DNA from 2 places in the Rhizobium sp. 01L410 genome. Region 1 is predicted to be linked to the other one. Evidence: predicted binding sites of a transcription regulator. Region 1 holds the regulator's gene; the other holds the start of a gene.
What was found. Region 1 encodes LexA, which represses DNA repair genes until DNA is damaged. Its sites were predicted from a motif close to TGTTCNNNNTGTGTTCNG; they were not measured.

Region 1 (8,103 bases):
ATGCGGTCGAGGTAAAACCAGGATCGTACGTGAAGGAACCGGTGTTCTTGTAGAGTGCGCCGATATCGATGACATCAGGCCCAATCGTTCCGCTCTTTACGGAAAGATTGGCGGACTTGTCGCCGATTTTGATTGTTGCGCTTTGATCCGTCATTCTGATCCTCCAAATTGGCGGCGGCGCCATAAAAGCGCCATAGGGTTAAGCGTCCGCTCAGATTGCTATATGATAGCGCGCCTAATGCCAAGTTACCGTGACGCCATTTTGTGCATCGCAGTATCAACTTTTAGGCACTCCTGCGATGCCGTAAACGCATAGCGGAAGCCGATGATTTATTTAGGCTTTTTGCACTCACGTTTTTTCATCATTTTTCAATCGATTATTGTTGCTGAAACGCGCGCAGGGTTGCATTCTGGTTGTATTCTATCGGGTCATCAGGCTCTTTGCATGCCGGAGTTGAAAACCAGCGACGTCAGCACGATCACCATCGGTGCCGCGGCCAAATTGCCGCAGACGCCGCTGATGCCGCCTGCAGCAGGCTCTCTCTTCGCACCTGTTAATCTAGGTCACCGCCGGCAGCTTTCTATTCATGCTCTTCGGTCGCTGCAGCGCCGTGTTGCGCAAAGCCTGCCGGCCTGCGCTGTCGAAGAACTGGCTTATGGCGGCCGCATGTTGTTTGCGCCGGTGGCGCTCGGACTGGGCTCCGTTCTCTGGTTTGCCTGCGGCGCAGACATTTCACCGGCTGTGCCGCTTTCATGCGCAATCGCGCTACTTCTGCTGCTCGCAGTGATGGATCGCGGCCGAGAGTGGAGCCGGATCTGCCTAGTCTCCATGATGTTGATCGCTGTCGGCATCCTCGCTGCACAATTCGAGACCTGGAGAGCCGGTACTGTCGTTCTCGATTCGGCGGTAACGACAACGCTGACAGGCCGGGTCGAGCGCCGGGAAAGCGATGGCCGCGGCGGCTGGCGGTATCTGCTGGCGCTCAAGGCGACGGAGAACCCGGCGCTGAAACGGCCGCCAGAGCAGGTGACTGTGATTGCACGCGGCCAGAAAGCGGAGTTCGAAACCGGGACTTGGCTGAAGGGTCGGGCAAGGCTGACGCCGCCCTCAGGCCCCGCTCTTCCCGGCCTCAACGACTTTTCGTTTGGTGCCTATTTCGACGGCGTCGGTGGCAACGGTTTCTTTTATGGTGCCCCTGCCGTGGTGCCAGCGGCCGAACCCGAGCCCTCATCGATGCAGGATCGCGCGCTTGAATGGCTCTACCGTCTGAGAAGCGGCATCGGCGATCGTATCAGAGGTATCCTGCCGGGGGATACCGGCGCTTTTGCCGCCGCGCTGGTCACAGACGAGCGTCGCGCCATTTCGAGTGGGACGACTGAGGCGCTGCGCCAATCCGGGCTTGCGCATATCATTGCCATTTCCGGTCTCAACATGGCGCTGTCGGCAGGCATCTTCTTCGTCGGCTTCCGCACCGTGCTCAGCCTGTTTCCGGCTGTCGTCCAGGCCTATCCCGTCAAGAAGATCGCCGCAGCCGGTGCGCTTGCCGCCGTCACCGCCTATTTCCTGATCTCGGGCTTCGCCGTCTCCGCCGAACGCGCCTTTATCATGATGGCAATCATGCTGGCGGCGGTCTTCTTCGACCGGCCGTCGATCAGTCTGCGCAACGTAGCCTTATCGGCGCTCGTGATCATTGTCCTCTCACCCTCGGAGATCATGGGGCCAAGCTTCCAGATGTCCTTCGCCGCGACACTGGCCCTCGTCGCCGGCTATGCGCTCTGGAAGGAGAGGCCGGTGCGCGACCGGCCCTTCGCAAAGTTTCGCGCCGTCAGGATGCTGTCTTCCGCCGCTGCGTTCTTCGGCGGCATCCTGCTGACCTCCGTCATCGGCGGCTTCTCGACTGCATTGTTCTCGGTCGAGCACTTCCACCGGCTGACGGCCTATGGCCTGCCAGCCAATCTCGCCGCCATGCCGATCATCTCCTTCATCATCATGCCGTTCGGCCTCATTGCCATGCTGCTGATGCCCTTCGGCCTCGATGCATGGGCGTGGCAGGTGACGGGCTTCGGGCTCGATCTGGTGATCGCCATCGCCAGGACGGTTGCCTCATGGGGCGGCGATATCGGCGTCGGGCGCCTGGCGTCTTGGTACTTTCCCGCGGCGGTGACAGGTTTCCTGCTGCTGACTTTGCTGCGCAGCCGCATGCGCCATCTCGGCACCGCGATCTTGATGGCATCGACGACAGCCGCCGCGATGTTTGGAGGTCCTCCGCCGCCGAAAATCGTGATTGCCGAGGACGGGAGCATGGCGGGCATCGTCAGCGACAACGGCCTCGCCACCAATCGCGAACGGCCACCGGGCTTCATCTTTGATCAATGGAGGCGCGCGCTGGTGCTCGATGAGCATCTACCACCGGCGTTCCCGGCGCTGCCGGATATTCCCATCGCACCGCGCGGTGAAAGGCTGAAACTGACGGAGACACAGCAGAACGACACCATGAACGCGATCAAGGCGAGTGCGACGGGCGAGCGCTTCTCATGCGTGAAAAATGCCTGGTGTACGGCGAAGCTCGACAACGGTTCGATCCTGACCGTGGTCGAGAATGCGGCGTTCCTTGGCCCAGCCTGCGACATATCCGATATCGTCGTCACACCGATTCGCCTGCGCCTCGATACCTGCCGCTCAGGCGCCATGCTTTTCACCGGGGAGACATTGCGGAAGACAGGCGCTGTCGAGCTTCGTTTCCCCAATGGGATCGCCGAAATCACCACATCATTCGAGGGTCTCGATCGTCCCTGGACCCGCCACCGCGCCTATGACTGGCGCAGTGGAGCTTTTGGTGAAAGCGAACCGCTCAGTGATAGCGGCGGATAAGGCCGACGAGTTTGCCCTGAACCTTGACGCGGTCAGGTCCAAAAATGCGGGTTTCGTAAGCCGGGTTGGCAGCTTCGAGCGCAATGGACGCGCCCTTGCGGCGGAAGCGCTTCAGTGTTGCCTCTTCGTCATCGACGAGCGCAACGACGATATCACCGGCATTGGCGGTATTGGTGTTGCGGATGATGACCGTGTCGCCGTCGAAGATGCCGGCCTCGATCATGGAGTCGCCCTTGACCTCAAGAGCATAGTGCTCACCGTTTCCGAGCATGTCGGCGGGAACTGTAATGTCGTGGGTGTTCTGCTGGATCGCCGAAATCGGCACACCGGCTGCGATCCGGCCCATGACCGGCACGGAGATCGACGTGTGATTGTCCTCGTTCGCCGGCTTCGGCGGCGCGACCGGCTGCGGCTTGCCGAGGCTGCCTTCGATGACGCTCGGCGAGAATCCGCGGCGCGGCTGAATGCTCGGGCTGTAGGCTTCCGGAAGCTTGATGACCTCGAGTGCGCGCGCCCTGTTCGGTAGGCGGCGAATGAAACCGCGCTCTTCCAACGCGGTGATCAGGCGATGGATGCCCGACTTGGAAGCCAGGTCGAGCGCGTCCTTCATTTCGTCGAAGGACGGCGGTACGCCGGACTCCTTCATCCGCTCGTGAATGAAGAGGAGAAGCTCCTGTTGTTTGCGCGTCAGCATCGAAGTCTTTCCCCAGATTCGTGAAACAAAGCCAGAACGGACACTATATGTTCCATATGTGTTCCGCAAGTGCCTAAATATTGGTAAAACTTCCGATGATTTTTCGTCGTTTTTGAAAGTTTATTTGCCGGATTGGTGATCCACGCTTGCGCTTTGCCGGGCAGGGCGTGCAAATCTCTGCCGGCTTCACCGGAGGGAACCGCCATGACGCATCCGCTCGATCATCTGGTACTGCCCGTCACCCATATAGATGTTGCCCGCGAGCGACTCGGCCGTCTCGGTTTCACCGTCGCGGCCGATGGCCGTCATCCGTTCGGAACGGAGAATGCCTGCGTCTTCCTTGCCGACAGGACCTATCTCGAACCGCTCGGTGTCGCCAACCAGGCGGAGTGCGACGCGGCCGTCGCGAAGGGCAACAGCTTCGTCGCCCGCGATCAGGCCTTCCGCTTCCGCTGCGGCGATGACGGCTTTTCGGCTGTTGTCTTCGGCACCGATGATGCCGATGCGGACAAGGCTTCCTATGACGGCGCACAGCTGAGCGGCGGTGATATGGTCGAATTCTCGCGGCCGATCGTCATGCCCGACGGAACACAGGCGACAGGCGCCTTCAAGCTCGCCTTTGCCGCCGATCTCCGGGCACCCGATGTCTTCTTCTTCGCCTGCCAGCGGATCAACGCCTTTCCGGCCGATCGCAAGGCACTGGAAACCCATGCAAACGGCGTCACCGGCATCAGCGAGATTGCCCTGAGCGCTGAGGATCCGCAGGCCTTCGCTGAATTTCTGGAGACGGCCAGCGGTGGAGTGGAGCCTAAGGAGGCGGCACTCGGCCTATCCTTCGAATTGCCGAACGGGAGACTTTCCATCTTCTCGAACGAGGGCATGGAGGCCTATTTCGATGCCGAGCCACTTGTCACCGATAACGGCCTCAGGGCGCGCGCAATCGTCTTTTCGGTCGGTGATCTGGCCGTGACAGCGGCGCATTTGGCTGCTAACGGGATCACCCATGTCAGTATGAACAATCGTCTGCTGGTGAAGCCGGCGCCGGGACAAGGCGCAATCTTTGCCTTCGAGGAGACCCAATGACAAATACCAATGCAGAAGTCGTCGCCGGCGAGGGTGCTGGACGCGTTACTTTTTCGAATACGGGCAAGCTGTCGCTGATCGCCGGTCCTTGCCAGATGGAAAGCCGCGACCATGCTTTCATGGTCGCCGGTGTTCTGAGCGAACTCTGCAAGTCGCTCGGTATCGGCCTCGTGTATAAGTCGTCTTTCGACAAGGCGAACCGCACATCGCTTTCTGCCGAGCGCGGCATCGGTCTTGAAAAGGCGCTCGAAGTCTTCTCCGATCTGAAGAAGGAATTCGGCTTTCCTGTTCTGACCGATATCCACACGGAAGAGCAGTGCGAGCAGGTGGCAACCGTCGCCGACATCCTGCAGATCCCGGCCTTCCTCAGCCGCCAGACGGACCTTCTCGTTGCTGCCGCCAAGACCGGCCGGATCGTCAACGTCAAGAAGGGCCAGTTCCTGGCGCCCTGGGACATGAAGAATGTCCTCGCCAAGCTGAATGCCAGCGGCAATCCGAACATCCTGCTCTGCGAACGCGGTGCCTCCTTCGGGTACAACACACTGGTATCGGACATGCGCTCGCTGCCAATCATGGCTGCACTTGGCGCCCCTGTTATCTTCGACGCCACGCATTCCGTGCAGCAGCCGGGCGGGCAGGGCGGTTCGAGCGGCGGCCAGCGCGAATTCGTCGAGACCCTGGCGCGTGCCGCCGTTGCCGTCGGTGTCGCGGGTGTCTTCGTCGAAACGCACGAAGACCCGGACAACGCGCCGTCCGACGGACCGAATATGGTCTATCTGAAGGACATGCCGCGGCTTCTCGAAAAGCTTCTCGCCTTCGACGCCATCGCGAAAGCGGCCTGACGTTCAAAAGGCTGACATGATCCTGTAATAGGCCTCGAATGAGGCTGGAAACGAAGGCATGTTAGGCGGCTCAAAAACGGCCATTGTAATTTGCGTGCCTTCGATTAAGACGATTTCAAACGATTTATCCCACCCACCGAGCAGGAAGAAACCCATGACTGCAATTACCGATATCATCGCCCGCGAGATTCTCGATAGCCGTGGCAACCCCACCGTCGAGGTCGACGTTTATCTGGAAGATGGCAGCATGGGCCGCGCGGCTGTTCCGTCGGGTGCCTCGACCGGCGCGCACGAAGCCGTCGAAGTTCGCGATGGCGGCAAGCGCTATCTCGGCAAGGGTGTTGAAAAGGCTGTCGAAGCCGCCAACACCGAGATCTTTGACGCCATCGGTGGTATCGACGCCGAAAACCAGATCCAGATCGACAACATCATGATCGAATTGGACGGCACGCCGAACAAGTCGCGTCTCGGCGCCAACGCCATCCTCGGCGTTTCGCTCGCTGTCGCCAAGGCTGCCGCCGAAGCTGCCGGCCTGCCGCTCTATCGTTACGTCGGTGGCGCTTCGGCCCACCTGCTGCCGGTTCCGATGATGAACATCATCAACGGCGGTGCCCATGCAGATAACCCGATCGACTTCCAGGAATTCATGATCCTGCCTGTCGGCGCCGACTCGATCCGTGAAGCCGTCCGCATGGGTTCGGAAGTCTTCCACGTCCTCAAGAAGGAACTCTCGGCTCAGGGCCACAACACCAACGTCGGCGACGAAGGCGGTTTTGCACCGGGTCTGAAGAGCGCGCCTGAAGCCCTCGATTTCATCATGAAGTCGATCGAAAAGGCTGGCTACAAGCCGGGCGAAGACATCTATCTCGGCCTCGACTGCGCCTCGACCGAATTCTTCAAGGACGGCAAGTACGTTCTCGAAGGCGAAGGCCGCACGCTGGAGCCGGGCGCAATGGCCGAATACCTGGCGCAACTCGCTGCCCGGTACCCGATCATCTCGATCGAAGACGGCATGGCTGAAGACGATTGGGACGGCTGGAAGGCCCTGACCGATCTGGCCGGCAAGAAGGTTCAGCTGGTCGGCGACGATCTCTTCGTCACCAATTCGGCCCGCCTGCGCGACGGCATCAAGATGGGCGTTGCCAACTCCATCCTCGTCAAGGTCAACCAGATCGGCTCGCTGACGGAAACCCTCGACGCCGTCAACACTGCGCACAAGGCAGCCTACACCGCCGTCATGTCGCACCGTTCGGGCGAAACCGAAGATTCCACGATTGCCGATCTCGCGGTTGCCACCAACTGCGGTCAGATCAAGACCGGCTCGCTGTCGCGCTCGGATCGTCTTGCAAAGTACAACCAGCTGATCCGCATCGAAGAGGGCCTCGGCCCGCAGGCCCGCTACGCCGGCCGCTCGATCATCCGCGGCTGATAGCCGTTAGCGATCAATGCCTTGAAACCCGCGCTTCACCGGCGCGGGTTTTTTCTTGCTCGCAAGAATTCATAGTCAACGGACGGTTAATCTCTGAGCGCTACTCTCATCGCATAGGTAATGCGTTTTAGAGCATGTGTGCGTATGTGGACAAAGCATCATAAGAAAAAGAAGATCGGCCGGTTCGTTGTTCCGGCTATGACGGTCGCCTTTCTCTCCTATTTCGGCTATCATTGCATCCATGGCGATTACGGCCTGCGTGCGACGGAAGTCTTCGAGCAGCGGCGCATCGCCCGCGAGAAGGAGCTTGCGACGCTGAAGGCCAAGCGCGAGCATATCGAGCAGCAGGTCGCGCTCTTGAGTGACGGCTCTCTCGACAAAGATATGCTGGACGAAAAAGCCCGTTACCAGCTGAATATGTCACGCGCCGACGAGGTCGTCATATTCAATTCATATTCCAATTAACCGAAAACAAGTTAATCGTTAATTATATAGAATTATCAGCGGCTTAATCCTGAATACGTGCCATGCATTTATGGCATTGCTGTGGCCATATTTCTTCCCTATGGTACGCGCCACCTAAGAACCACAAACCCATAGGGAGGGTTGAATGGCGCCGCGAAAGAACGCGACCGTTTCCAGCCGCAAGACCAGCGCAAAATCCGCAGCCAAGGCCTCGAATGGTGGTCCTGTCGCCGATTTCGATCGCGACGAGGAGCTCAAGGCTTACCGCGAGATGCTGCTGATCCGCCGCTTCGAAGAGAAGGCCGGCCAGCTTTACGGCATGGGCTTCATCGGTGGTTTCTGTCACCTTTACATCGGTCAGGAAGCTGTCGTCGTCGGCATGCAGATGGCGCAGAAGGATGGCGATCAGGTCATCACTGCCTATCGTGACCATGGCCATATGCTGGCAACCGGCATGAGCGCCCGCGGCGTCATGGCCGAACTGACCGGCCGCCGCAACGGCTATTCCCACGGGAAGGGCGGTTCGATGCACATGTTCTCCAAGGAAAAGCACTTCTACGGCGGACACGGCATCGTCGGCGCGCAGGTCTCGCTCGGCACCGGTCTGGCATTTGCCAACCGCTACCGCGGCAATGACTCTGTCAGCGTTGCCTATTTCGGTGACGGCGCGGCCAACCAGGGCCAGGTCTACGAAAGCTTCAACATGGCGGCACTCTGG
Region 2 (8,103 bases), on a different contig from region 1:
TTCCAGGACATGAAATAGTTCGATTCCGGATCGGCGTCATAGACCGCCTCCCAGTCGCCCTGCAATTTCTCGAGTTCGTCGAACGCAGACACAATATCGACGTGCATAGCCGGGCTCCCCAACCGCCACGGCGTCAAGATTTGCATACATTCGCGCCCACTACAATAAGCGGCCGCTTGATCACGAGTGCGTGACGGCCACCCCGGAGGCTCGCGATCAAGCCTTCCTTAAACTTCGTTGAATATTGTTCCCCTCGAGTATTGCGTATTGGTTGGGTAACATGTTCTCGCGTTTTGTTTTCGGCCTCGGCTTGCTGTCGGCAACCGCACTGGTGAACCCTGCTCTGGCAGTGGATGCCAGGACGCTGCAAATCATCGTCTCCAAGGACAAGCAGTCGCTTGCGGTCTATGACGGCACCGAGGTCGTGGCGACCTCGAAAGTCTCGACCGGCAAGCCCGGCCACACGACGCCGAGCGGCATCTTCTCGGTGCTCGAGAAAAAGAAATATCACGAGTCCAATCTCTATTCGGCAGCACCGATGCCGTGGATGCAGCGGCTGACATGGTCCGGCATCGCCCTGCACGAGTCGAATTCCGTGCCGCGCTATCCGGCCTCGCATGGCTGCGTGCGCATGCCCGCCGCCTTCGCCAAAGAGCTCTACAAGATGACGGATCTCAGCGTTCCTGTTATCATCAGCAATGCGGCCGTCGTGCCCGAGCCGATCGACCACCCGTCGCTGTTCCGCCCGAACGCACCGGAACCGGCGCTGCTGCTTTCCGACGTCCAGCTACGCCCATCCATCGGCAGCACCGACGGCGAGCCAGTGCAGCTGGCCATGAACACCGTGTCTGCATCGCTGATCCCGCCAACGGCAGCGCCCGCTGAAAACCTTGAGCCGATCCGCATCCTGATCACCCGCCGCGCCCAGCGGGAATCGATCATCGACATCCAGACCTTCCTCAATCAGCTGGGCTTCAATGCCGGCAATCCGGATGGTTTGCTCGGCCCATCGACGGTGCAGGCGATCAATGCTTTCAAGGCCTTGCGCCCCACTGTGTTCAAGGGCGACCGAACGCTCACCAGCGATACTCTCCTTAGGGAAGTTTACGCAGCGGTAGGCGAAGGCGAGCCGCCGAACGGCGTGCTGATGATCCGCCAGGATTTCAAGCCTGTCTTCGAGGCTCCCGTTACCATCGAGAACCCGCAACTGGCGCTCGGAACGCATTTCTTCACGCTGCACAAGGTGGATCAGGAAAACGGCACGGCAGACTGGCTGGGCCTGACGCTCGACAACAACCTGCCGTCACAGACGATGAAGCGCCTCGGCATCAAGACGCAGGAAGGCTCGATCATCATCGGCAGCCCGATCACCAACGCGCTGTCGCGGATCCAGATCCCCGATGACACTAGGCGCAAGGTGGACATGATGCTGGCCGCCGGTTCGACGATGACGATTTCCGATACCGGCCTCGGCCCTGAGACCGGCGCCGGAACCGACTTCATCACCGTAACGCGTTAGACAAGTTCGACATCGACAATGCCGGGTGCCGCGCGCAGCGCCGCGGCGATCTCCGGCGTGATGCGGTATTTCTGCTGCAGCGCCACCTCGACCTCGCGCTTGCCATCCTCCTTGATGACGATGAAGGACACCAGCCCCTCGCCCTTGGCATTCAGGTGGGCGGCAACCGCCTTAAGAGGGCCGGAATCGCGGACATAGACGCGCAGCGTCTTCTGCATCTGCAGCGACTTTTCTTCCAGCGACTGAATGGTCTGGATCCGCAGCCCGATGCCTTCTGGGCGCTCTTCGCCGGTGGCGGTGATGACGAAGGATTTTCCGGATTCCAGTATATCCCGATATTGGTTCAGCATCTCGGAAAACAGCACGGCTTCGTATTGGCCCGACGAATCCGAGAAGACGATGATGCCCATCTTGTTGCCGGTGCGCGTCTTGCGCTCCTGCTTGGAAATCACGGTACCGGCCAGACGGCCATTGGCGGCCCCCTGCCTGACAGCCGCGGAGAAATCCGCAAAGGTCTGCACGCGCATCTTGTCCAACAGGCTGTTGTAACTGTCGAGCGGATGTGCCGTCAGATAGAAACCGAGAACCTGAAATTCCTTCAGCAGCCGCTCCGAGGCGAGCCAGGGCGAATAAGGCGGCAGGGCGATCTTTTCCGGTCCCGACGACAGCGCGCCACCGAAGATATCGGACTGGCCGCTCAGCTTGTTTTCCTGCGCGCGCTGCGCATAGCCGAGCACGCGGTCGAGACCAGCCGAAAGCTGCGCCCGGTCGAGATTGAAGCAGTCGAAGGCGCCGGCATAGATCAGGCTTTCGAGCACGCGGCGGTTCACCTGGCGCGGATCGATGCGCAGGCAGAAATCCTCGATACTGGAAAACGGCTTGTCGCCGCGCACCGAGACAATGTGTTCAACGGCGTTTTCGCCGACGCCCTTGAGCGCCGCCAGCGCGTAATAGATCCGCTCCTCGCCGGTTTCAAAATGCCGGAACGACGTCTGGACCGAGGGCGCGATCACGTCGATGCCGAGGCGCTTGGCATCCTGGCGGAAGTCGTTGACCTTGTCGGTGTTCGACATATCGAGCGTCATCGAGGCGGCGAGGAACTCGACCGGATAATGCGCCTTCATATAGGCCGTCTGGTAGGAGACGATGGCGTAAGCGGCGGCGTGCGACTTGTTGAAGCCGTAATTGGCAAACTTGGCGAGCAGTTCGAAGATGTTGTCGGCCTGCGGCTTCGACACGCCGTTCTTGACGGCGCCGCTGACGAAGCGCTCGCGCTGCTGGTCCATCTCGGCCTTGATCTTCTTACCCATGGCGCGGCGCAGAAGGTCAGCTTCACCCAGTGAGTAGCCGGAGAGAACCTGAGCGATCTGCATGACCTGCTCCTGGTAGACGATAACACCCTGGGTTTCCTTCAGCAGGTAGTCAATGGTCGGATGGATCGACTCGACCTCTTCCTCGCCATGCTTGCGGGCATTGTAGGTCGGGATGTTTTCCATCGGGCCCGGGCGGTAGAGCGCAACCAGCGCGATGATGTCCTCGATGCAGTCGGGTTTCATGCCGATCAGCGCCTTGCGCATGCCGGCACTTTCCACCTGGAACACGCCGACCGTTTCGCCGCGCGACAGCATCTCGTAGGTCTTCTTGTCATCGAGCGGGATCGAGGCGAGATCGACCTTGATGCCGCGCTTGGCGACGAAATCGACGGCGACCTTCAGAACGGTCAGCGTCTTCAGGCCGAGGAAGTCGAACTTCACCAGGCCGGCCTGTTCCACCCACTTCATGTTGAACTGGGTGACCGGCATGTCGGAGCGCGGATCGCGATACATCGGCACCAGCTTCGACAGCGGACGGTCGCCGATGACGATACCGGCGGCATGGGTCGAGGCATGGCGGTAGAGGCCTTCGATCTTCTGGGCGATGTCGAGCAGACGGGCGACGACAGGCTCCTTGGCCGCCTCTTCCTGCAGCTTCGGCTCCTCCTCGATCGCCTTCGACAGCGGCGTCGGATTGGCCGGGTTGTTCGGCACCAGCTTGCAGATCTTGTCGACCTGGCCATAGGGCATTTCGAGCACGCGGCCGACGTCGCGAAGGGCGGCGCGCGCCTGCAGCGAACCGAAGGTGATGATCTGCGCCACCTGCTCGCGGCCGTATTTCTTCTGCACGTAGCGGATCACCTCTTCGCGGCGATCCTGGCAGAAGTCGATATCGAAGTCGGGCATCGACACGCGATCGGGATTGAGGAAGCGTTCGAACAGCAGCGAGAAGCGCAGCGGATCGACGTCGGTAATCGTCAGGGCGTAGGCAACCAGCGAGCCCGCACCGGAACCGCGGCCCGGGCCGACCGGAATATCCTGCAGCTTGGCCCATTTGATGAAGTCGGCAACGATCAGGAAGTAGCCGGGGAACTTCATCTTCTCGATGACGCTGAGCTCGAATTCGAGCCGGTCGCGATAGTCCTTCTCCTCGTAGCCCGGCGACATTCCGAGCGTCGCCAGACGCATATCGAGGCCTTCGACGGCCTGGCGGCGCAATTCGCCGGATTCGGCGCGATCGGCTTCGTCGGCGTCGTCGCTGGCGCCGGTAAAGCGCGGCAGGATCGGCTTGCGGGTCTGCAGAACGAAGGAGCAGCGCCTTGCGATCTCCAGCGTGCTTTCCAGCGCCTCCGGCAGATCGGCAAACAGCTTGGTCATCTCCGTCCGGCTCTTCAGATAGTGATCCGGAGTCAGTCGGAAGCGGCTGTCGTCGGAGACGATGGCGTTGTGCGCCACGGCCATCAGGGCGTCATGCGCGTCATAATCGTCCCGCGCCGGGAAGAAGGCTTCGTTGGTCGCCACCAGCGGCAGATCGTGCTCGTAGGCAAGGCCGATCATCTTCTGCTCGTGGCGCTTGTCGTAGGTGCCGTGGCGCTGCAACTCGACATAGAGCCGGTCGCCAAACAACGCCTTGAGACGCAACAGGCGCGAAACCGCCGGCGCCATATGCCCCTGCTTCAGGGCCATATCGATGGGGCCGCCAAGCGAACCGGTGAGCGCGATCAGACCCTCGGTTCCGGCCTCCTCGAGCCAGGAGGCGCGGACGTGGACCGCCTGGTTGTCTTCGCCGCCGAGATAGGCGCGGCTCACCAGATCGACGAGACGCTCGTAACCGGCAGCTGTTGCCGCCAGCACGACGATCGCAGGCAGTTTGCCCATCATCTGCTGGCCGCCGCGTTTTTCAACTTCCAGCCCGTCTTCCATATCGACGGAGATCTGGCAGCCGATGATCGGCTGCAGCCCCTCGTCCATCGCCTTCTGGGCGAACTCGAGGGCGACGAAGAGATTGTTGGTATCGGTGATGGCAATCGCCGGCTGGCTGTCGCCCGAAGCCTTGTAGAGGATCTTCTTCAGCGGCAGCGCACCCTCGAGCAGCGAATAGGCCGAGTGTACGCGCAGATGAACGAAACCCGGCGTCCCGCCGATAAATCCGCCCTCTGCATCCGCCATGACACGTCCCTTCAATCGCCCGTATGAATCGGTGCCATTGTCGGTCCTGGCCGTGGAGATGTCCAGAAGAAGTCCCTGCCCGGAACCGCATGGCAGCCATGCGGTCCCCTGAAAAATTACATAGCCATCAGAATCAGAGAGAAGCTGGCAACAAACATTGCGATGGAGGTGAATGCTGCGACGTCACGGATCATGTCAGTCATTTGGCTCTCCTTTACTCGTTATGTTTTTAGTTTGTTCCGCTATTGTTCCGTTGTCAACAGGATTGTTTTCTGTTTGGTTAACGCGGAACCGGAGAGAAACATGCGCCTGACCATCCTTGCCGCCGCCCTGCTTTCGGCCCAGGCCGCTATTGCCGCAGACATCGGTCCCGCCCACATCGTCGATGCGGCCGTGGGCGACTGGAACGGCGACGGCAAGCCCGATCTGGCAGTGCTTGCCGAGGCTGCGGCGGATGCCGAAGACGATCAGCTCGGCATCTACATCTATCTGCGCGACGACCACGATCTGCTGCGGCTTGCGGCCAGCGCACCTGGCAAGATCTGGGGCAGCACGGCTGTGGACGGGATCTACGGCCAGGAGCCGTCGATCAAGGCCGCCGGGAAATCGTCGATCGCCGTCCATTCGCAGAACAGCGCCATCGGCCGGGACCGCTGGGAACAGACGCTGACGCTCGCATATCGCAACGGCCAGTTCGTCGTCGCCGGCTATACCTATAGCCATTACGATACGCTCGAGCCGGATGCCGGCGGCACCTGCGACTACAATGCGCTGACGGGCAAATTGCAGAAAGGAGGCAAGGATCAGACATCGGAGCCGCGCGTTATCGCCATTACCGACTGGAAGGACGAAACCGGCCAGTCGATCTGCGGCAACTGACGCTTGTTCTCTTTTTGTTCTTTACAAATATCGTTGCGTCTGCGAGACATATCGCAGGAGGCGCGGCATGTATCTCACTCTCTTGAACGACTTTATCGTCGAGGCAAAATCGCAGACCTATGTCGGCGGCGGGGAAAAGATCGCGGCCTGCCGGCCGGGATCGCAGGATATCGGCTATGAGCGCGGCGAATGGCGCTATCTCGACAGCTATTTCGGCGGCACCGATTTCGCCGGCCAGGAAACCGTCTGGCTGAACGGCGAGCCCGTCTGGGCGATGAACTACTTCGGCCACATCATCGAGCCGCGACTGATTGACGGCAGCCGCGCCGGGGCCGTGATCAAGGCAGCGCTGTCTGCGCTTTACAGCGGTGAAAAACGCTTTCTCGGCGGCATGGAATATGAGCACGAGTTCGGCCTGTATATCGACCGAAGCGAGGGCGATTGCGGGCATTTCCGCGGCATGGAAATGATTGTCGTCGAAGAACGGCGCGCTTACGAGCTCGATTATCGCGGCGGTCTGATCCGCCTTTAGAATTCGACGACCTTGCCGTCGGTGATTGTCACACGGCGGTCCATGCGCGCGGCAAGATCGTGATTGTGGGTGGCGATCAGGGCAGCGAGACCGGACTGGCGAACCAGCGCTTCCAGCGCGTCGAAGACGTAGTTGGCGGTTTCCGGGTCGAGATTGCCGGTCGGCTCGTCAGCGAGAAGCAGGCTCGGCGCGTTGGCAACTGCGCGGGCGATCGCCACGCGCTGCTGCTCGCCGCCGGAGAGCTCGCCCGGGCGATGGGCGCCGCGATGGCCGATGCGCATGTATTCGAGGAGCTGCTGGGCTCGAACCGCGGCTTCCTTGCGCGCCAGGCCCGAAATCATCTGCGGCATCATGATGTTTTCCTGTGCCGAGAATTCCGGCAGCAGATGATGGAATTGATAGACGAAGCCGATCTCGCTGCGGCGGATCGCCGTGCGCTTGTCATCGGAGAGCCCGTTGCAGGCATGGCCGTTGATGCTGACCTCGCCGTCGTCAGGATGTTCCAGCAGACCTGCCAGATGCAGCAGCGTCGACTTGCCGGTACCCGACGGTGCGACGAGAGCGACGATTTCGCCGCTGTGCAGCGTGAAATCCGCGCCCTTCAGAATGGAGAGCACCGTATCGCCCTGCCCGTAGTGACGCTCGACGCCGGAAAGCTTGAGAACGACATTGCGTTTCATGGAGTTCAGCATTCCTTATTCGTAGCGTAGCGCTTGCACCGGATCGAGGCGCGAGGCGCGCCAGGCCGGGAAGATGGTCGCAAGGAAGGACAGCGTCAGCGCCATGATCACGACAGAGGTCGTCTCGCTGACGCTCATCTGTGCCGGCAGCTGGCTGAGGAAATAGAGCTGCGGATTGAAGAGAATGGTGCCGGTGATCCAGGAGAAGAACTGGCGGATCGACTCGATATTGATGCAGACGACAACGCCGAGCAGAACGCCTGCCAGCGTGCCGACGATGCCGATTGCGGCGCCGGTCATGAAGAAGATGCGCATGATCGCACCGGAGCTGGCGCCCATGGTGCGCAGGATGGCGATATCGCTGCCCTTGTCCTTCACCAGCATGATCAGGCCGGAGATGATGTTCAGCGCCGCGACCAGAACGATCAGCGTCAGGATCATGAACATGACGTTGCGCTCGACCTGCAGCGCGGAGAAGAAGGTCTGGTTGCGCTGGCGCCAGTCGGTGATGGCGATCTGGCGGCCCGCGGCAGCCTCCACCTTCGGCCTCAGATTGTCGATATCATCGGGATTATTGGCGAAGAGCTCGATCGACTGCACCAGCCCTTCGGAATTGAAATAGAGCTGCGCCTCTTCAAGCGGCATATAGATGATGGCGGAATCATATTCCGACATGCCGATCTCGAAGATACCCGATATGGTGTAGGACTTGACGCGCGGATTGACGCCCATCGGCGTCACATCGCCTTCCGGCGAAATCAGCGTGATCGTATCGCCTGCCTGCAGCCCCAACTGGTTGGCCATGCCGGAGCCGATCAACACGCCCTGCCCGGACATGAAGCCGACCAGATCGCCGGACTTGATGTTGTCGGAGACGGTTTTGAGCTTGGTCAGGTCTTCGGAGCGGATACCACGCACCAGCGCGCCGCTGCCCGCCCCACCCTGGCCTGACGCCAGCGTCTGGCCCTCGACCAGCGGCAGCGCCATGCGGATACCGGGCACGGCGGCGAA

Region 2: the regulator LexA is predicted to act here: its motif matches at 5,226-5,243, upstream of dnaE (DNA polymerase III subunit alpha).

The regions. Positions count from the first base shown of each region.
Region 1 is NZ_JBFTST010000008.1:93,080-101,182, reverse strand. It holds gene gltA (citrate synthase) at 1-154, opposite strand, end outside; gene AC1DV9_RS18475 (ComEC/Rec2 family competence protein) at 521-2,872, shown strand; gene lexA (transcriptional repressor LexA) at 2,853-3,566, opposite strand; gene AC1DV9_RS18465 (VOC family protein) at 3,771-4,649, shown strand; gene kdsA (3-deoxy-8-phosphooctulonate synthase) at 4,646-5,491, shown strand; gene eno (phosphopyruvate hydratase) at 5,646-6,920, shown strand; gene AC1DV9_RS18450 (FtsB family cell division protein) at 7,065-7,385, shown strand; gene pdhA (pyruvate dehydrogenase (acetyl-transferring) E1 component subunit alpha) at 7,531-8,103, shown strand, end outside.
Region 2 is NZ_JBFTST010000015.1:53,665-61,767, forward strand. It holds gene AC1DV9_RS25780 (GNAT family N-acetyltransferase) at 1-107, opposite strand, end outside; gene AC1DV9_RS25785 (L,D-transpeptidase family protein) at 281-1,519, shown strand; gene dnaE (DNA polymerase III subunit alpha) at 1,516-5,001, opposite strand; gene AC1DV9_RS25795 (hypothetical protein) at 5,305-5,880, shown strand; gene AC1DV9_RS25800 (DUF5680 domain-containing protein) at 5,948-6,412, shown strand; gene AC1DV9_RS25805 (ABC transporter ATP-binding protein) at 6,409-7,092, opposite strand; gene AC1DV9_RS25810 (lipoprotein-releasing ABC transporter permease subunit) at 7,108-8,103, opposite strand, start outside.